Regions from separate parts of the Mesorhizobium sp. M1004 genome, predicted to be linked through region 2. Evidence: predicted binding sites of a transcription regulator. Region 2 holds the regulator's gene; each other region holds the start of a gene.
What was found. Region 2 encodes PhoB, which activates phosphate uptake and scavenging genes when phosphate is short. Its sites were predicted from a motif close to TGTCATNNANCTGTCAT; they were not measured.
Positions count from the first base shown of each region.

Region 1: a site for PhoB is predicted at 2,224-2,240, ahead of olsB (l-ornithine N(alpha)-acyltransferase). Genes of this name have one in related genera too.
Region 3: a site for PhoB is predicted at 3,675-3,691, ahead of NKH54_RS21880 (DUF1045 domain-containing protein). Genes of this name have one in related genera too.
Region 4: a site for PhoB is predicted at 1,857-1,873, ahead of NKH54_RS12715 (PhoX family protein). Genes of this name have one in related genera too.

Region 1 covers NZ_JAMYNB010000001.1:169,222-174,350, forward strand. Annotated here, with positions in the region: gene grpE (nucleotide exchange factor GrpE) at 1-422, shown strand, start outside; gene NKH54_RS00825 (trimeric intracellular cation channel family protein) at 554-1,186, shown strand; gene olsB (l-ornithine N(alpha)-acyltransferase) at 1,285-2,160, opposite strand; gene NKH54_RS00835 (response regulator) at 2,335-4,623, opposite strand; gene acuI (acrylyl-CoA reductase (NADPH)) at 4,766-5,129, opposite strand, start outside.
Region 2 covers NZ_JAMYNB010000003.1:236,874-242,002, reverse strand. Annotated here, with positions in the region: gene NKH54_RS08115 (sugar ABC transporter permease) at 1-600, opposite strand, end outside; gene xylF (D-xylose ABC transporter substrate-binding protein) at 745-1,785, opposite strand; gene NKH54_RS08105 (ROK family protein) at 2,052-3,287, shown strand; gene phoB (phosphate regulon transcriptional regulator PhoB) at 3,318-4,007, opposite strand; gene phoU (phosphate signaling complex protein PhoU) at 4,024-4,728, opposite strand; gene pstB (phosphate ABC transporter ATP-binding protein PstB) at 4,770-5,129, opposite strand, start outside.
Region 3 covers NZ_JAMYNB010000010.1:257,649-262,777, reverse strand. Annotated here, with positions in the region: gene NKH54_RS21900 (sugar ABC transporter ATP-binding protein) at 1-80, shown strand, start outside; gene NKH54_RS21895 (ABC transporter permease) at 125-1,111, shown strand; gene phnN (phosphonate metabolism protein/1,5-bisphosphokinase (PRPP-forming) PhnN) at 1,114-1,743, opposite strand; gene NKH54_RS21885 (alpha-D-ribose 1-methylphosphonate 5-triphosphate diphosphatase) at 1,740-2,894, opposite strand; gene NKH54_RS21880 (DUF1045 domain-containing protein) at 2,929-3,636, opposite strand; gene iolB (5-deoxy-glucuronate isomerase) at 3,788-4,600, opposite strand; gene NKH54_RS21870 (hypothetical protein) at 4,746-4,994, opposite strand; gene iolE (myo-inosose-2 dehydratase) at 5,004-5,129, opposite strand, start outside.
Region 4 covers NZ_JAMYNB010000005.1:227,662-232,790, reverse strand. Annotated here, with positions in the region: gene NKH54_RS12715 (PhoX family protein) at 1-1,801, opposite strand, end outside; gene NKH54_RS12710 (hypothetical protein) at 1,919-2,314, opposite strand; gene urtA (urea ABC transporter substrate-binding protein) at 2,627-3,937, shown strand; gene urtB (urea ABC transporter permease subunit UrtB) at 4,052-5,129, shown strand, end outside.

The DNA.
Region 1 (5,129 bases), on a different contig from region 2:
CCTATGCGGTGGCCAATTTCGCCCGCGACATGCTGTCGGTGTCGGACAATCTGCGCCGCGCGCTCGATGCTATCCCCGCCGAGGCGAAAGCGGCCGGAGATGCCGGCTTCAAGGCGCTGATCGACGGCGTCGAGATCACCGAGCGCGCCATGCTGTCGACGCTGGAACGGCATGGGGTGAAGAAGCTCGAACCGGAAGGTGAGAAGTTCGACCCGAATTTCCACCAGGCGATGTTCGAAGTGCCCAATCCCGATGTGCCGGCCAACACCGTCGTCCAGGTCGTGCAGCCGGGCTATTCGATCGGCGAGCGCGTGCTGCGGCCGGCCATGGTCGGGGTCGCCAAGGGCGGCCCCAAGATCGCGGCCACCGAAGCGCCGGTCGAGCCGGGGCCGGTGAACGAGCAGGCCGAGAAGGATGCGTGAGTAGGGTAGGCAGTAGGGAATAGGGAATAGGGAATAGGGAATAGGGAATAGGGAATAGGCAGGCGTATCAATCGCGCGGCTTCGTGTTATTCATACTTTCCTTAATTCCCAATCCCTACTACCTCATGTCCCTGACACCCATCGACCTCCTCGACTATGCCGGCGTCGCCGTCTTTGCCGCGACCGGGGCGTTGGCGGCTTCGCGCAAGCAGCTCGACATTATCGGCTTCCTGTTTCTGGCCAGCGTCACCGGCATTGGCGGCGGCACGCTTCGCGACGTCATCCTCAACCTGCCCGTCTTTTGGGTCGCCGACTCCGGCTATGTGCTGGTTTGCGCGGCGGTTGCGGTGCTGGTCTTCTTCATCGCCCACCGCGTCGAATCCCGCTGGAAATGGCTGCTCTGGCTCGACGCCATCGGATTGGCGGCCTTTTCCGTAATGGGCGCGGCCAAGGGGCTGGCCATCACCGGCTCGCCGGTCGTCTCCGTTGTTATGGGCGTGTTGACCGCCACATTTGGCGGCATCCTGCGCGATCTGCTGGCCGGCGAGCCATCGGTGCTGCTCAGGCCCGAAATCTACGTCACCGCCGCACTCGCGGGCGCCGGCCTCTACACACTTGGCGATCTTGCCGGCCTGCCGCCGCTCGCCTCGGATATTGCCGGCTTCGTCGCGGCTTTCCTGGTGCGCGGCGGCGCGCTGAAATTCGGCTGGACCTTTCCGTCCTACAAGAGCCGCCCGGGACGGCGACCGGAGGATATTCCGTAGGGAGAGGGAATAGGGAATAGGGAATAGGGAATAGTCGGTAGTCAGAAATTCGCGGCAGCCTTCACTACTGCACTGCCTACTGCCTACTGCCTACTGCCTCACGCCGCAAAGCGCTGCGCTTCCCCGCCATAATAGTTGACGTAGCGGGCGCCGATTTCCTTGACCGGCATCACCACGAACACATCGACGGTGGAGAACTCACGGTCGATGACGCAGCCGTCGCCGATGCGGGCGCCGACGCGCAGATAGCCCTTGACCAGCGGCGGCATGGCCGCGATCGCCGCCTTGGCGTTGACTGCCTCGATCGGCATCAGATCCATCGAGCAATAGCGGCCGGAGACCGCCCGCACATCCCAGGCGGAGTTGGTCCGGCAGTGATGGGCAAGGTAGGTGAGCGCCTCGGCATGCGCAGCCGGCACCGTGCCAGGGAACGAGGCACAACCGGTCATCACGCCGATCTCATAGTGGTTGATGTAGGCCCAGATGCCTTGCCACAGCGCCTCGATGGTGCGCTTCGAGCGGTATTCCGGCAGCACGCAGGAGCGGCCGAGCTCAAGGAAGCGCTGGCCGGGATGGCGGGCGATCAGCTTGGTCAGTTCGAACTCGCCTTCGGAATAGAAGCCGCCGGCGGTCGCCGCAATCTCTTGCCGCAGCAGGCGGTAAGTGCCGACGATGCGGCGATGCTCGGGGCCGGAGATCGAAGTGTCGAGCACGAGGAGATGGTCGCACAGCGGGTCGAAGCGGTCGGCGTCGCGCCGGTCCTGCGCCTGGAACAGGTCCTTCCTGGCGCCAAGCTCGTCATAAAACACCCGGTAGCGCACTTCCTGCGCGGCGGCGATCTCGGCCTCATTGCGGGCAAGCCGCACTTCGAGATTGCCGATACGGCCCAGCGGTGCGCCTGTTGCGACGGCATCGGCGTTCCGCGCGGCGAGCAAAGCGCCGCCTGCGCTGGGCCGAGTGTCACATTCCGGCATAACTGTATGCACGAGTGATTCTCCTTCGAGCCATCCCTCTTGGCACGGGGATACGGTGTAGGTGCAACAGGATTGTGACAGTACCGTGATACGGCGCGACGGGCAATACTTCGTCGGCTGGCGAAAACCCTCATTCGGCTACCTACGTGACGCGAGGATTTCTCCAGCGTCGCTTCAGGCGGCCACCTGGCCCTCGACGGCATGGACCAGCGCGTCGGGATCGAGCGGCTTGGTGACGAAGCCGCTGGCGCCATGGGCGAGCACGGCGTGGCGGGTCTTTTCCTGGCTGTCGGCCGAAAGCACCATGATTGGCACCGGCGGCACAGCCATTTCCTCTTCGTGGCGGCGGATGGCGGCGATCGCGTCCAGCCCGTCCATCACCGGCATGTGCAAATCCATCAGCACCACATCGAAGCGATTTTTCAGCCCGGCTTCGGTCACCGCCTCGACCGCGGCCTTGCCATTGCCGACCACTTTCACGCGATGTCCCGCCTTCAAAAGCGTGGCGCGGGCAAGCATGGCGTTGATGTCGTTGTCTTCGGCGATCAGCACCGACAAACCTTGCTGGCGCCCGCCATGGGCACGAAGCGAGGACGCGCCGGTCTTTTCCGGCTTGGGCGGCGGCAAGGCAGGGGCATGACTGGTCAGCAGCACGCGCAGCAGGGTTTCGCCGCGCACCGGCCTCGCCAGGAAGGTGGCGTAGCCGCTGGTGCGGAATTCGCCAAGCATGCCGCGGTCGGTCGGCGCGATCAGCGTGATCGCCTCGCAATCGGCAAAGCCACTCTGGCGCAGGCGCTTGAGCAGTCTGCCGTCGCCGTCCTCCAGGGCCGCGTCGATCAACAGCACATCGCAATGTTCGGCGAAGGGCGTCGCCTGGGAAGCGGTTGCGGCGACGTCGACGGCGCCGCCATGGGCGCGGATGGTGCGGGCGATGGCGTCGGCCTCGACGGCGTTCTTCGACACGATCACGGCGCGCCGGCCGGCCAGGATGTTCTGCCGGTTCTGCGGTGCTTCGGTTGCTCCTGCGGCCGGGATCTCGAAGACGAATTCCGATCCCTCGCCAAGCCGGCTCGACACCGAAATGGCACCGCCCATGGCGGCGACCAGGCGCCTCGATATGGCCAGACCGAGGCCGGCGCCGCCATGGGTGCGGGTCGAGGTGCCGTCGGACTGTTCGAACTCCTCGAAGATGCGCTCCATATCCTCTTCGCGCAGGCCAGGGCCGGTGTCGGCGACGGTGAAGCAGATGCGGTCGCTGGTCTCGGTGCGGGCCCGTGCAACCGAAACCAGCACGCCGCCGGTGTCAGTGAACTTGATCGCATTGCCGATCAGGTTGAGCAGCACCTGCCTGACTCTTCCCGGATCGGCCATGATCATCTGTGGCACGTCGGGCTCGACATGACAGCCGAGGCCGATGTTCTTGGCGAAGGCTTTCGCCGCCATCAGTTCGATGATGTTGTCGGCGATTTCGCGCAGCGATGTCGGCTGCGGCTCCGGGTCGAAACGGCCGGCCTCTATCTTGGAATAGTCGAGCAAATCCTCGATGAGCGCCAAAAGGGCGCTGGCCGAGGTCGAGACAGCGCCGACATAGGTGCGCTGCTCGGGCGACAGATTGGTGTCAGCCAGAAGCTTGGCCATGCCCATGATGCCGTTCATCGGCGTGCGGATCTCATGGCTGACGGTGGCGAGGAAGCGCGACTTGGCCTGGCTGGCATATTCGGCGCGCTCGCGCGCGGTGATCAACGAGGATTCGGCGCGCTTGCGGGCGGTGATGTCACGGGCAATCGCCCGGTGCGAGACGGCGCCGCTATCCTTGTCGCGCACCGACAGTTCGATCCACGAGAACCAGCGCGGACCGTTCGGCGTGCGGATGGAGACGTCGGTGGAACTCAGGCATTCGTGATCCGAAAAGGCGGCGTCGGGAACGATACCGACATCGATGCCGAGGTCGGCCAGAGTCCTGCCGGCAAGGTCGCGCTGATCGGTTCCGACAAGGCCGGCGAAAACCATGTTGGCATAGACGATGTGGCCGTCGCGGTCGCGGTGGACGACGAGATCGCCGAGCGCATCGATCAGCCCGCGAAAACGCTCCTCGCTCTCCTGCATCTCCCACATGCGGTCGGCCAGCGTCTCGATCTCGGCGCGGCTGCGGGCGGCGGTTTCGTCGAGCAAGGCCGTCGCGCGGTGGACGGTGCGGCGGTTGCGCAGGTGCATGGCGACGCCGGCAAGGCCGGTCGCCAGCAGACCGAGGGTGATGAAGATCGGCGCGCCGGTGAGGTGAGACAGGCCCGCCAGCACGACGCTGGCGACGACCGTCAGGAACAGCAGGCCCTCGTGCGTGGCGCGCGGAAAATCCGGCGCCAGCGGCGGCGCGGCAACATGCTGCCGCTTGGGCGTCGCCGGGTTCGGCCCGTCGATGCTTTCGGCGCGGCTCTTCTCTTTCCTGGCGGACTCCGCGATCATGCGGAACTCCTTGCCAGATAGAGATTATGGAAAAGCGCGGCGGATCGTTCGAATTTTAGCGGTCATGCATTTTTGGCGGTTTTCCGCATCGCCTGATCTTTTCCGAAACCTGATTCCCTTTCGGGATCATGCTTCGGGAGCCTCACATATCGACAACCACGCGGCCCCTGATCTTGCCCTCGACGATGTCATGGGCGGCGGTGATGATGCCGTCGAAGCCGATGGTCGTCGACAGGCCGGGGAGCTTCTTGAGATCAAGATCGCTGCCGATGCGGCGCCAGGCTTCCAGCCGCACAGCCTTTGGCGCCATCACTGAATCGATGCCGAGCAGCGAGACGCCGCGCAGGATGAACGGGGCGACGCTCGACGGCAGATCCATGCCACCCGCCAGGCCGCAGGCGGCGACCGCGCCGCCATAGGCGGTCATCGACAGCACATTGGCCAGCGTGTGGCTGCCGACGGCATCGATGCCGCCGGCCCAGCGCTCCTTTGCCAGCGGCTTGGCC
Region 2 (5,129 bases):
GGCAGCGGCGCCAATCGAGCCGCGTGGTCCGCCGCCCATCAGCTGGAAGGTGGCGTCGAGTGGCGCGACCGTGCGCCCGCTGGTGATGAGCCATGCCATGCCACGCCAGACCAGCAGGCCACCAAGCGTCACGATGAAGGCCGGAACCTGCATATAGGCAATGATGAAGCCCTGGAACGCGCCGATCAGCAGACCAAGCACCACGCCGGCGGCAAGCGCGACGATCCAGAGCCAGGGGTTTCCAAGCTGGAAGCCGATGACGCGAATCAGGAATTCGGCCTGTGCCACGCCCATGATCATGCCGATCACGCCTTCGACGGAGCCCACCGAAAGGTCGATGTTGCGCATGACGATGACCAGTACCATGCCGGTCGCCATGATCGCGACCGAGGACGTCTGTACCGACAGGTTCCAAAGATTGCGCGGCGTCAGGAAAAGCCCACCCGACAGGATATGTATGCCGACCCAGATGACCAGCAGCGCGCCGACCATGCCGAGCATGCGCGTGTCGAGCTCGGTCGCTCTCAGGAACCGGGCGGCCGCGCCGAGTTCAGACGCTCGTGCCGTATCGGCCTGCGGATTTGAGGTCGTGTCGGTCATGATGTCCTCCAGCGGCTTGCCGTCTGGCGCGGATGCCGGACCACAGCCTAGAAGTTTGCCGCCGATGGCGGAAACACACAATTCTCGTAGAGAAAACGCCGCGGGTTGACAGCCGCGGCGCCTCATTTCTTCAAGTCGTCGAGATCAGTTGCAAGCCGCGACGCTGCCGGCGGCGACGCCCGTGCAGACTTCGTCCTTCTTGATCCAGCCGGCGTCGATGACGACGTTGAGGTTGTCCTTGGTGATCGCGACGGGGGTCAGGAACAGCGACTTGACGGTGTTGCCGCCAGGCGTGGTGAAGTCCTTGGCGCCGGCAATGTCGCCGGTCTTCTTGCCATCGGCAAGCTGCGAGGCGATCTCGGCGGCGTTCTTGCCGAGTTCGCGCGCGTCCTTCCACACCGACACCGTCTGCGTGCCGAGCGCGATGCGGTTCAGAGCGGCATGGTCGCCGTCCTGGCCCGAGACCGGAACCGTTCCGGCAAGGCCCTGCGCCGTCAGCGCGGCGACAACGCCGCCGGCTGTGCCGTCATTGGCCGCAACCACGGCATCGACCTTGTTGTCATTGGCGGTCAGGAACTGTTCCATGTTCTTCTGGGCATTGGCCGGCAGCCAGCCATCGGTATAGGCCTCGCCGACATTCTTGATCTTGCCCGAGTCGATGGCCTCCTTGAGCACTTCCATCGAGCCCGAGAACAGGAAATCGGCATTCGGATCCGAGCCAGAGCCCTTGATGAAGACATAGTTGCCCTCGGGCTTCGCCTTGAACACTTCGCGGGCCTGCATGCGGCCGACTTCCTTGTTGTCGAAGGTCAGGTAGAAGACGTCCTTGTTCTCGATCAGGCGGTCATAGCCGACGACCGGAATGCCTTCGTCCAGCGCCTTCTGCACCGCCGGGCCGATGGCCGAGGCGTCCTGCGCCAGGATGATCAGCGAGTTGGCGCCCTGCGAGATCAGGCTTTCGACGTCGGTCAGCTGCTTGCCGGGATTGGACTGCGCGTCGGCGGAAATGTACTTGTCGCCGGCAGCCTCGATCGCCGTTTTCATCGCCGCCTCGTCGGTCTTCCAGCGCTCTTCCTGGAAGTTCGACCACGACACGCCGATGACCTTGTCCTTCGCCTGCGCGACCGAGACCAGCGCCAGCGACATGGCGACGCCCGCCAGCATGGCGGCTGCAAATTTGTTCATTATAACCCTCCCTGCGCCGCGCACGGCGCGACAAAACCGGCCCGAAGGCCTGCACACAGAGGCTCCATTTTTTCGAGCCTCGAAAAAATACTGGTTCAATGATAAGGCACTGTCAACATCGATTATGATGGATTCTGATGGCGTTGCCGAATTTTTTCGAGCTCCGCAATAAACAATGACAGGGCTGCCGGCGTCTGCCAATATTTGGCTGGTGCCGTCGAACGCCTTCACTATCATGAGGCGCGAGGAGGCCGGGAGGAAAACAAATGTCGGTTGGGATCCGCCACGACGATCTGCGCCGTCGCAACCGTGCGATGGTGATTTCGGCCGTGCGCCGGGCCGGCCAGCCGTCGCGGACCGAGATTGCGGCGACCACCGGCCTCAGCCATTCGACGATATCGGCAATCTCGTCTGATCTAATTCAAGAAGGCATCCTGATTGAAGGCAAGCCTGGCGAGACCGGCTCGCTGAAACGCGGCCGGCCGCAGGTCGGCCTTGGCCTCAACCCGGAAGCGGCGGCGGTCATGACCGTGGTGCTGTCGCTGAACTTCCTCTCCGTCACCGTCATCGACTATGCCGGCCAGGTGGTCGCGGAAGAACAGCGCCGGCTCGACACGCTGACCATGCCGCGCGACGAGCTGATCGGCGAATGCGTAGCAATCGTCGGGCGGCGTCTCGCGGACCCGGACCTCGATGTCCAGAGCATCGCCCGCATTGCCATGGGCATCCAGGGCATCACCGATTCGCAGGCGCGGGCCATGCTGTGGTCGCCAATCACGCCACTGACCGACATTGCCTTCGCCGACATGTTGGAAGCGGAATTCGGCATTCCTGCCACCATGGAGAACGACTGCAATATGATGGCGGTGGCCCTGCAATGGCGCCAGCCCGAGCGCTACCGCGACAATTTCATCGCGATCCTCTTGTCGCACGGCATCGGCATGGGGCTGGTGCTGAAAGGCGAACTGTTCACCGGCACCCATTCCTCGGGCGGCGAGTTCGGCCACATGATCCACCGTCCGGGCGGCGCGCTCTGCCGCTGCGGGCGGCGCGGCTGCGTCGAGGCCTATGCCGGAAACTACGCCATCTGGCGCAGCGCCAAAATGATGAGCGAAGATGCCGAGCCGGTCGATATCGGCGACGCTGATATGCGCGCACTCGCCGCGCGCGCCCGCGAAACCGATGGCCCGGAGCGCGAAGCCTATCGCAAGGCCGGTGAGGCGCTCGGCTTCGGCCTCGGCAGCCTGTTTGCGCTGATCGACCCGGCGCCTGTCGCCATGGTTGGCGTCAGCGCCGCCGCCTTCGACCTGATCGAGCCGGCATTGCGCGAAGCGATCGCCCAGACCGCCGGCGGCCAGCACTCGAAGTCGATCTCCTTCGACACCGAGCCCAACGAGCTGCCGCTGATCCGCGAAGGCTGTGCCATGCGCGCGCTCGGCTTCGTCGATCAGGAGATTTTCGCGCCGGGCATTCAGGCCAAATCCGGCAAGCATGTCGCCTGAATGGCCGGCAACGGCGCGACGCGCAGCATCCTAGTCTTCCCTGATCGCGTAGCCGGCGCCGCGAATGGTACGGATGACATCCGGCATGCGGCCGTTGTTGACCGCTTTGCGTAAGCGCCCGACATGGACGTCGACGGTTCGCTCGTCGATGTAGATCGTCTCGCCCCAGACATTGTCGAGCAGCTGGCTGCGCGAGAACACGCGGCCGGGATGGCGCATCATGAATTCGAGCAGCCGGAACTCGGTCGGTCCGAGCCTGATCTCGCTCTTCTTGCGGTAGACACGGTGCGACTCGCGGTCGAGCACGATGTCGCCGACCTTGAGCACGCTGGACAGCACTTCCGGCTTGGCCCGGCGCAGCAGCGCCTTCACGCGCGCCATGAACTCCGGCGTCGAGAATGGCTTGACCAGATAGTCGTCGGCACCGGTGGACAGGCCGCGCACGCGATCGCTTTCCTCACCGCGCGCGGTCAGCATGATGATCGGCAGCCGCTCGGTTTCGGGCCGCACTCTAAGCCGCCGGCAGAGCTCGATGCCGGAAACAGCGGGCACCATCCAGTCGAGCACCAGGAGATCGGGCACGTTTTCCTGCAGGCGGATCTCGGCCTCGTCGCCGCGTGTCACCACCTCGACGTGATAGCCTTCGGATTCGAGGTTGTAGCGGAGGAGCACGCCTAGCGGCTCCTCGTCCTCCACGACCATGATGCGTGGCGCGATCATAGGCAGTTCACCCTCATCAGGCCGGCGTGGCCATCGCCGTCTCGTCCTGCTTCGGACGATTGGCGGGCAATTGCTGGCCGGTCAGCACATAATACGCATTTTCGGCGATGTTGGTGACATGATCGCCGATGCGCTCAAGATTCTTGGCGCAGAACAAGAGATGCGTGCAGGCGGTGATGTTGCGAGGGTCTTCCATCATGTAGGTCAAGAGCTCACGAAACACGGACGTGTATTTGACGTCGATGCGCTCGTCGTCATTCCTGAGTTTTGCAAGAGCTGCCGCATCGGTGGCGGCATATTCCTCGACGACGCCTTGCACCTGGATCAGCACCAGCTGCGCCATGGCATCGATGGAGTGCGAGAGGTCGCGCGGCGTGACGCTCAAGCCCACGGTGCCGACGCGTTTGGCGATGTTCTTGGCGAGATCGCCGATGCGCTCGAGGTCGCCGGCCATGCGGATCGAGCCGACCACGGCGCGCAGATCGTTGGCCATCGGCTGGCGCTTGGCGATCAGCGTGATGGCGCGGTCGTCCAGTTCGCGCTGGCGCGCATCCATGATGGCGTCGTCGGAAACGACACGCTGTGCCAGCGCATTGTCCGAATTGAGCAGCGCCCTGGTCGAGCCGCTGACCATCGAGCCTGCCAGATCGCCCATGTCGCGGATCAGCTTGCTGATCTGCCCGAGCTCTTCATCGAAGGAGGCGACGGTATGTTCACCCATGATCTTGGTCCTCGTGCCTGAAAATTCACCCGCCGGACGGCTCAGCCGAAGCGGCCGGTAATGTAGTCCTGGGTGCGCTTGTCGTCGGGGTTGGTGAACATCTTGTCGGTGGCGCCCTCCTCGACGAGATAGCCGAGATGGAACATCGCCGTGCGCTGCGACACGCGCGCCGCCTGCTGCATCGAGTGGGTGACGATGACGATCGTGTAGTTCTGGCGCAGTTCGTCGATCAGCTCCTCGACACGGGCGGTGGCGATCGGATCAAGCGCCGAGCAGGGCTCATCCATCAGGATCACTTCCGGCGACACGGCGATGGCGCGCGCGATGCACAGGCGCTGCTGCTGGCCGCCGGACAGGCCGGTGCCGGGCTCCTGCAGGCGGTCCTTGACCTCGTTCCAGAT
Region 3 (5,129 bases), on a different contig from region 2:
AGATCTCGGGCATTCTCGACAAGGAACAATTCAGCCAGGAAAACGTGCTGTTGCTGGCGGTCGGCAAGCCGGCAAACTAGCGGGCTTCAGGCGATTGCCGGTCCGGCGCATTGGGGAGAAGACGATGAGCAAAAAAGATCTCGGCCTGCTGATCCTGATCCTGGTGGTCGGCGCCGTGGTGACCGCCATCAACCCGCGCTTCCTTTTGCCGATCAACCTCGCCAACACCTCGAACCTGATCGGCCTGTTCGGGATCCTCGCCATCGGCCAGGCCTTCGTCATCATCACCGGCGGCATCGAATTGTCGGTGGGGTCGCTGGTGGCGCTGCTCGGCACGCTGTTCATCGATTTCATCGCTGTGCGCGACATGCCATGGCCGCTGGCGCTGCCGCTGATCCTGGTGCTGGGCGGCATCATCGGGCTGGCGCATGGCTGGCTGATCACAAGGCTGAAATTGCAGCCCTTCGTGGTGACGCTGTGCGGCCTTTTGATCTATCGCGGGGTCGCCCGTTTCTATACCGCCGACGGCACCGCCGGCTTCGCCTTCGGCCAGAATTTTCCCGAGCTCGAATTCCTCACCGCGGGCCGCAGCTATGGCGTGCCCAACAGTTTCATCGCACTGATCGTCATTTCGATCGTCATGTGGGTGGTGCTGCACCGCTCGGTGTTCGGACGCTACCTCTATGCCATCGGCAAGAACGAAGAGGCGGCTAAATATTCGGGCATCCGCACCGGCCGCGTCGTGATGGCCGCCTATGTCATCTGCGGCGTTCTGACGGCGCTGTCGGCGATCTATTTCGCGATGTACACGCGCTCGATCTCGCCGGCCAGCCACGGCCAGTTCTACGAACTCTACGCCATTGCCGCCGCCGTGCTCGGCGGCTTCTCGCTGCGCGGCGGCGAAGGCTCGCTGGTTGGCGTCATCCTGGGCACCGTGCTGCTGCAGGAGTTGCAGAACCTGGTCAATCTGCTCGGCATCCCGTCCTCGCTCAACTTCGCGGTGATGGGCGGCGTGATCCTGATCGGCGTGCTGGTCGACCAGCAATGGGGCGTGTTCCGCGCAAGGCGGCTGATGCTCGATGCCAGCCGCAAGACTGTCGCGGCCGAGTAGCGCTACATCACGCCGGAGATATCCGAGAAGGCCATCGCCTTGCGCAGCACCTCGGCGAAGCGTTCTCCGGCGGCTTCGCGCTGGCCGCCGTTGTCGATGGAGGTGACACCGGGTCCGGACAAAGCGACATTGGCGCTGCGGGCGAGCCGAGCCAGCACTTCGCCGCGCGATTCGCGGCCGCGCTGGGCGAGACGCTCGGCGAGGATTTCCGGCGAAGCGGTGATCTCGACGACAGCCAGATTGGCATAGCGCTCCCGCAGCACCGGGATGACTGCGCGCGAGACATTGGCCACGGCGACATGGCCATTGGCTATCGACCAGTCGACATCGGCCGGGATGCCATAGCGCAGGCCGTGCGCCTCCCAGGAAATGGCGAAAGCGCCGTCGGCCTGGGCCTCGGCAAAGGCGGCGTCGGCCAGCGTGTCGTGATCCTCGCTTGCGGCGTCGCTCGGCCTGGTGATGACCCGGCGGACGAACTCCAGCCTCGTCTCGTCGGCAAACAAGGTGCGGGCATAGCCGATTACCGTATCCTTGCCGGCGCCGCTCGGGCCGACGACGGCGACAAACACGCCGTTGCGGAGCGGAAAGGCCTCGCTGCTGAGTTCGCGCTCGATCGACGCCGAGACCATCAGGCGACCCGGCGCCCTTGGCGCCAGACGGTGCGCACGACCGGCACATGGTCGTCGACGCGCACACGCACCAGATCGGCGCGGCGGCCCTGTTCGATGACGCCGCGGTCGTCGAGGCCGATCGCCTCGGCCGGATTCTTCGACACCATCGCAACCGCCTGCGGCAGGGAAATGCCCTCGACGACGTCGCCGAGGAAGAAGGCCGACTGGATCAGGCTGAAGGGAATGTAGTCGGACGACAATATGTCGAGCAGGCCGTCGCCGGCCAGCGTGCGGGCCGAGACATTGCCCGAATGCGAGGAGCCGCGCATGACGTTGGGCGCGCCCATCAGTACGCCGAGCCCGGCATCCTTCGAGGCCTTGGCGGCTTCCAGCGTGGTCGGGAATTCCGCGACGCGCACGCCCTGCTCGATCGCCTCGTCGACATGGCCTGATGTGGCGTCGTCATGGCTCGCCAGCACAATGCCCCGCTCGTTGCAGGCGGCTGATATCGCCACCCGGTTCGGTCCCGAATTCTTCGCCGATTCCGACATCCGCTTTTCGCAGAACAATTGGAAGTCGCGATCGGTCAATTTCAGCTTGCGCTGATAGTAATGGGCGTAGGTCTCGAGATTGACGAACTGACGCTGTCCCGGCGCATGGTCCATCAGCGAGGCCAGCTTGACCCGCTCGTCGCCATCGAAATTGGCGAAAGCCCGCAAGCAATCCGGCGCCGAGACCTCGCAGCGCAGGTGCAGGAAATGGTCGGCCCGCAACCGGTCTTTCGCGACGCTGTCCTCGATCGCGCCGGCGAGCTTGCGGATGTCGTCGGAGGTAATATTCGCGTCCTCGTCCATGCCGACACGCAACGCGTCGAGGACGGTGGTGATGCCGGCGGTGGCCACCTGCGCGTCATGGGCAAGGACGGCGGCGATCGGGTTCCAGCGCACTTTCGGGCGCGGCGCATAGTGGCCTTCGAGATGGTCAGTGTGCAGCTCGACCAGGCCGGGAATGATGTAGTCGCCGCCCATGTCCTCGCCGCCCATGCTCCCGCCGGTGTGGCCGGTGCCGGCGTCGACGCCGGAGATAAAACCGTCGCGCAGCACGAGCGACCCTTCGACGATCTCGTCGGCAAGCACGATGCGGGCGTTGTGGAGAACAGTTTCGGCGGTCATTCAGGCAGTCCTTGCTTACTCGGACGAATTGCGGTCAGGCGGTTTTTCGGGCAGCGCGGCGGCCGAGCGCATGATGCGAAAGCACCATGAACGGAGCGCCCGGTTCGGTTTCGACGAACAGCGTCAGCGCATCCACCAGCACCGGCTGCTGCAGCACATCGGCGAACAGGCTGTCAATTGCCGCGCGCAGACGTTGGCTTTCCTGCGGCCCGGCCCGGCCGGACAGTGTCATGTGGAAGCGAAAGGTCTCAAACACATAGGGATAGCCCCACTGGCAGAGATTGCGGAACTCGGCCGGCTTCAGCGAATCCGGGCTGCGCCGCTCGATCTCGGCCTCGGTGAGCGGCGCGCGAAAACGGTCGAAGCTAAGCACGACATCATCGGCGAAACGGTTGAGCGGCGGCAGCGGGCCTTCCGGCAGCAAAGCGAAGAAACCATCGATCTGGCTGACGACCAGGCGCGGGATGGTGACCGTCGGCGTTGCTTCGGCAAAGGCGTCCAGCGCCGCGCGCAACGAGCTTTCGGTTTCGTTGGCGGCCAACCGGAAGGGCGCTTTCAGCGTCGCATGAAAACCGTAGCGCCGCGCCGATGCGGTGTGAAAGGCGACTTCGGCCGCCGACAGCTCGCCCACCGCCTCGACCGGCCTGGTGGCGGCGCCAAAGGGGTCGCGGCCCAGCCAGTTGGCGGCGATCCGCGCCAGCGGTTCGTCCTGCCTCGGGGTGAAATAAATGGCGTAGCGCATCGAAAATCCTCGTCAGCCCGCTGCCATAGGTGATTTCCATGACGGATTGACGAAGCTTATGCGGGTTTTCGAAGGCAAATCGACCCCATGGATCGTTAGCCGACGATTTTTTCCTGCTTGACCAACAGCTTCCGCCGCAAGTGAAGGCCGATCAGGCCTTCATCAGCCATTCGTGCTCGGGCGCGTTGTGGAACTTCCACGTCCGCTTCGGCCCGGCCATGACGTTGAGGTAATAGAGGTCGTAGCCGTGGCAGGCGGCGCAGGGGTGATAGCCCTTGGGCACCAGCACAACATCGCCGTCCTCGATCGCCATCGCCTCGTCCAGTTCGCGGGCGCCCGACTTGTCGGCGTCGGTGTAGACCCGCTGGAAGGCAAAGCCCTGCGGCGGGTTGAGGCGGTGGTAATAGGTTTCCTCAAGATAGGATTCGGCAGGCAGATTGTCCTGGTCGTGCTTGTGCGGCGGGTAGCTCGATGTGTGGCCGCCGGGCGTGATGACCTCGACCACCAGCAGCGAGTCGGCGGGCTTGCCCTCGGGCAATATGTTGGTGACGTAGCGCGTGTTGGTGCCTTTGCCCCGAGTCTCCTGGCCGAGGTCGTCGGGTGCGATGACGCGAACGGGCAAGCCGCCGCCCAGGCCCGGCGCCGAGCAGACCGCGAGTTCGAGATCGGTGTCGGCGGTGACCGACCAGTCCGAACCCTCCGGGATATAGACTGACCACGGCTTGCCCTCGAAGGGCGACATGCGCTCGCCGAGCAGGCCGAGTTCCCGGCCGCCGGCCTTTGCCATGCCCTTGCCGGTGACGAACACCAGGCAGACTTCGCGATCCTGCGTCTTGCCGGATGCGGTCTCGCCCGGCTTCAGCCGGTGCAGGTCGAAGCCGACATAGGTCCATCCGGCGCTGTTGGGCGTGACATGCGCGACGCGGCCATGGCCCTTGTCGGCTTTGACGAGCAGTTTCGACATGTTTTGTCTCCTATCGCAAGTCTTCGAGGTCGGCCTCTCAACTTCGTCATCCTAGGGCGAACCAGGAGCGAAGCTCCGTCGCGAAGTAGGCGATATGCCAGGTGTCGAGTGTCCGACCCGCAAGCTCTTCCGAGCCGCGGCCGCTTCATTCCTTCGGTTCGGCGTCCGCCTTCGCTTCGCCGGTCTTCGGTCGATCAGGCGCAGCCTTGCTCTCCTCCACCGGCTTGTAAAGATAGAAGAACTGCCACACCGCGTAGGCAGCAAAGCCGAGCGCGATGACACCCCAGAACGGCGTGCCGGAGGCGACTTCTATTCCCGCCCAGATCACGCAGACGGCGACGACGGCAACGCGCCGCCACAGCGGCCGGAAGAACGGGTGCTCGTAATCCTTCATCGGATCGCCTCAGGCATTGGGAAAGCCTTGCGTTTCCACCGTGTAGCCGGCCGCCGTCATCACCCGCATCAGCTCCTTGTAACCCACTTGGGCCATCTTCAGCGGCGGGTTCTTCTTCGGGTCCTGCTCGGCCTC
Region 4 (5,129 bases), on a different contig from region 2:
CATCTTCCGCAGGGTGCTGCACCGACAGGAACAAAGTCGAGCCGTCCGGCGTGAAGCACGGGCCGGTCGCTTCGGCGCCGTGCGGGCAGGTGAACAGCAGCTTCGGCAGGCCGCGCGCCGCACCTTCGGTGTCGACGCCATAGACGCCGTCCGGCAGGTCGAAATCATTGGCGCCGTCCGTCGCCACCCACAGCCGCCCGGCCGGATCGAAGGTGATGTTGTCGGGGCAGACGAACCAGCCATTGTCCGACGTATCCGGATGGAAGGTGGCGCCGACCTTGGCATCCCTGGGATTGCCGCAGAGCACGAACAGGTCCCAGGCATAGTTTTCGGCCGTGTGGTCGGCGTCCGCGCCGCGGCGGCCGGGCGGGATCAGTTCGACAATATGGCCCCAGAGATTTTCCGGCCGCGTGTTGGCCGGATTGACCTTTGACTGGTCGCGCTTCTTGTTCTTGGTCATCACCGCATAGACGCGGCCGGTCACCGGATTGGTCTCGATGTCCTCGGGCCGGTCCATCGGCGTGGCGCCGAGCGCATCTGCCGCAAACCGCGTCTTCAACAGCACCTCGGCCTGGTCGGCAAAACCGTTCTCGACGGTAAGCTTGCCCTGGCCGTGCACCAACGGCAGCCACGTCATCGAGCCATCGGCATCGAAGCGGGCGACCGACAGCACGCCATCGTCGAGCAGATCGGCGCCGGAGGCCGGATTGGCCTTGTCATAGGCCTTGGCCGAGACGAAGCGGTACATATATTCGAAATAGTCGTCGTCACCCATATAGACGACAACGCGGCCGTCCTTGTTGAGGACCACGGTCGAGGCCTCATGCGACATGCGGCCAAGTGCCGTGCGCTTCACCGGCCTGGACTGAGGATCGTAAGGGTCGATCTCGACCACCCAGTCGAAGCGGTTGGCCTCGTTCGGTTCCTTGTCGAGGTTGAAGCGGTCATGGAAGCGGCCGCGGCCATAGATGTCGGAGCCGTCGAAGCCGTAACGGTCGAGCAGGTCGGCAGTCGGCGCCTTTTTCGGGTCGCCGCCGAAAATGTCGGACACGCCTTCCTCGCAGGTCAGCACCGTACCCCAGGGGGTGAAACCGCCGCTGCAATTATAGCTGGTGCCGAGCACTTTCGTGCCAGTCGGGTCGGCCGAAGTTTTCATCAGCGCATGGCCGGCAACCGGTCCGGAAACGGTCATTTCGGTGTTGGCGGTGATGCGGCGGTTGAGCGGGCTGTCCGCCACGCTTGCCCACTTGCCGTCCTTCAATTGCACCTCGACGATCGAATGGCCCATCGCGGCCATGCCGAGATCGACCTGTTCCCTGGTCATCGTCTTGCCGGCATCGCCCTCGGTCATCCCCGGAAACATCACATTGGGCGAGATGTATTCGTTGTTGACGCAGAGCAGGCCATGATCGGAATTCACCGTGCCCTTGGGCAGCGGCATGAAGGCGATGTAGTCGCAATTGTAGCCGAAGCGCTTTTCCTGTTCCTCCGCCGCGACCTTGTTGCCGTCGAATTCGGCGAGGCCGGCTGCAAGCGGGTCGCCCCAGCGCGCGACGATGGTCGTCTCATAGCCTTCGGCGGCGGCATGGGTCTTGCCGTAGACCCGTTTCAGCTCGGGAAAGCCGAGCGTCGACTGCGCTGTGGCGGCATGCGTTTCGCCGGCAAACAAGGAGCCGACAAAGCTGCCGCCGGCAATCAGCGCGCCGGAGGCGAGGCTGCCTTTCAAAAGAGACCGGCGCGAGACGCGCTCGGCAATGATTTCGCGGATGACGGGGGAGGATGAAGACGGTGCATTGGCCATGGTGTCTGCCTCTCAGGGTGGATGTTACGGCGCACCGTTGCCCTAGTCTGCCTAGGCAACATTCACATGACATAAGAGGAAGGTTTTGCCGCAACTGGGCGCGGCACTACGCATCGCTCAGCCCTTGGTGCAGGTCGAGGCGGTGAAGGCGCCGTCGGGCTGCTTCAGAATGATGTCGAATGACGGGGCGGTCTCGCCGTCCAGTGTTGCCTGTGTCATGGAGACGGAGTTGCCACCGGTGGTATAGCCGCCCAGCGGCCCGAGCCAGGTGATCTCGCCATTGGCATTCATCTGATAGTTGTAGCCTTGCGTCGCGGTGCCGAACGTCACCGGGCCGGTATAGACATTGCCCTTGATAGTGATGTCGCCGAGGTTGAGGAAGGCGCCGAGCAAATAGACCTCGCAATGATAGGTGCCGTCAGGAAGTTTGCCCTCGCTGAAATCGGCGCGCGCGGCGCCGCTCGTTGCCATCAGCAGCAGGATGCAGGAAATGCGTGAGATGCGAGATGTCATGACGTCTCTCTTTTGAAGGGCGAGCTTGCCCTATTTTTGCGCGGTACCGCAACATTGTTAGCCCGGAACACACGGCCGGAGATCAAAAACTAGGCATTTGTCTCAATTGGGCAAAAATTAGGCAAAAGCCATGTGCGCTGCGCAAATTTGCCTCAATCAATTTTCGCCGGCTACCACTGTTTTCTCGAGGCTAATATACCAACCGGCTGATAACGCTCGGCTATTCCATCTTCGTGAGCGGCGCCTTTGCGTTTGGCACGGCAGTTGCATTGCATTATCGCGGTGCAATCAAACAGCTTGGGAGTCTTCGGTATGAGGGGTAATTTCTCCACAATAACAAAAATGTTTTCGGCCGGCGTGGTCGCCGCCGGCCTGTCGATGTCGTCTCCGGCCCAGGCCGCCGAAGACACGATCAAGGTCGGCATTCTGCATTCGCTGTCGGGGACCATGGCGATTTCGGAGACGACGCTGAAAGACGCCATGCTGATGCTCATCGAAGAGCAGAATGCCAAGGGCGGTCTGCTCGGCAAGAAGCTCGAGGCGGTCGTTGTCGATCCGGCCTCCAACTGGCCGCTCTTTGCCGAAAAGGCGCGCGAGCTGATCTCGAAGGACAAGGTCGCCGCCGTGTTCGGCTGCTGGACCTCGGTGTCGCGCAAATCGGTGTTGCCGGTGTTCTCGGAACTCGACAACATCCTGTTCTACCCCGTCCAGTATGAGGGCGAGGAAAGCGAGCGCAACGTGTTCTACACCGGCGCCGCCCCGAACCAGCAGGCGATTCCTGCCGTCGATTATCTCATGAGCGAGGACGGTGGCTCGGTGAAGCGCTGGGTGCTGGAAGGCACCGACTACGTCTATCCCCGAACCACCAACAAAATCCTCGAGGCCTATCTGAAGGCCAAGGGCGTCGCCGCCGAAGACATCATGGTCAACTACACGCCGTTCGGCTTCTCCGACTGGCAGACCGAAGTCTCCGCAATCAAGAAATTCGGCTCGGCCGGCAAGAAGACCGCCGTCGTCTCGACCGTCAATGGCGACGCCAACGTTCCGTTCTACAAGGAACTCGGCAACCAGGGCATCAAGGCCGAGGACATCCCGGTCATGGCCTTCTCGGTCGGCGAAGAAGAACTGGCCGGTCTCGATACCGCGCCGCTGGTCGGCCATCTCGCTGCCTGGAACTATTTCGAGAGCGTCGACACACCCGAAAACAAGAAGTTCATCGCCGACTGGCACAAGTTCATCAAGAATGACAAGCGCACCACCAACGACCCGATGGAAGCTCACTATATCGGCTTCAACATGTGGGTGAAGGCGGTCGAAAAGGCCGGCACCACCGATCCCGACAAGGTCATCGACGCCATGGTCGGCGTGTCCGTGCCGAACCTCACCGGCGGCTATTCGACCATGATGCCGAACCATCACATCACCAAGCCGGTGCTGATCGGCGAGATCCAGGCCGACGGCCAGTTCGAGACCGTGTCGCAGACGCCCGGCCTCGTGATGGGCGACGAATGGTCCGACTATCTGCCCGATTCCAAGGACCTGATTTCGGATTGGCGCGCGCCTCTGTCCTGCGGCAACTTCAACGTTGCCACCGGCAAATGCGGCGGCAAGGGCACGAACTGATCCCTCCCGGGACTGACCGATCGTGGACGCGTCCACGATCGGTACCGCCAAGCGTCCGGGCGCTTCAGCCCGCCCGGACGCCAAATTCCACCCTCTCGGAAAGTATCTGAACGGATGATCCTGTCGCGCACTCTCGGCCTCATGCTGGTGTTCCTGGTGGCAAGTCTTTTGCCGTCGAACGCAGCCGAAGCCGATCTGCGCGCCATCGTCGCCAAATTCGCCACCGGCACCGGCTTTTCCGCCACGGAGGCCGTGGTGCGCGAGCTTGCCGCCACCGGCGATCCGCTGGTCGAACGACCGCTTGCCGCGCTTGCCGAGGGCAACCTCTACATCCGCAAAGCCGATTCCATGGTTTTCGTCGGCGCTGAGGCCGGCGACAGCGTCACCCTGCTCGACCCGCTGAGCGGCGAGAAAGCCGGCGATGCCGCCAAGGCCGACATCACGAAGATCAAGGTCAACAACACGCTGCGCCGCGTCATCCGCGATGCGCTGGGAACGCTGACGTTGCGCGCGAAAGATCCTTCTGTTCGCATCGCCGCCGCCGACACCATGTTCAAGACCCCCGATGCCGCCAATATCGAGCCGCTCGATGCAGCCATTGCCGCCGAGACCGACGCCAAGGTCAAGGCATTGTTCGAACAGGCGCGCGCGGCATCGGTGCTGGTCTCCGACAAGCCGGAGGCCGACAAGCTTGCCGCCATTGCCCTGATCGGCGCGCGCGGCGACCGCGACGCGGTCTCGCTGCTCACCGCGGTCGAGGCCAATGCGCAAGGCGCGGTCAAGGATGCCGCGACGGCGGCAATCGCCAGCATCAATTCGAGCCTGGCGCTGTGGGATGCCGGCCAGAACATATGGTACGGCATCTCGCTTGGCTCGGTGCTGCTGCTGGCCGCCATCGGCCTCGCCATCACCTTCGGCGTCATGGGCGTCATCAACATGGCGCATGGCGAGATGGTGATGCTCGGCGCCTACACCACCTTCGTCGTCCAGCAGGTGATCCGAACCTCATTCCCCGGCCTGTTCGACTGGTCGCTGGTGATCGCGCTGCCGCTCGCCTTCCTGGTTGCCGCTTCCGTCGGCCTGATCATCGAGCGCGGGGTCATCCGTTTCCTCTACGGCCGGCCGCTGGAAACGCTGCTCGCAACCTGGGGCGTCTCGCTTGTCCTGCAGCAGGCGGTGCGCTCGATCTTCG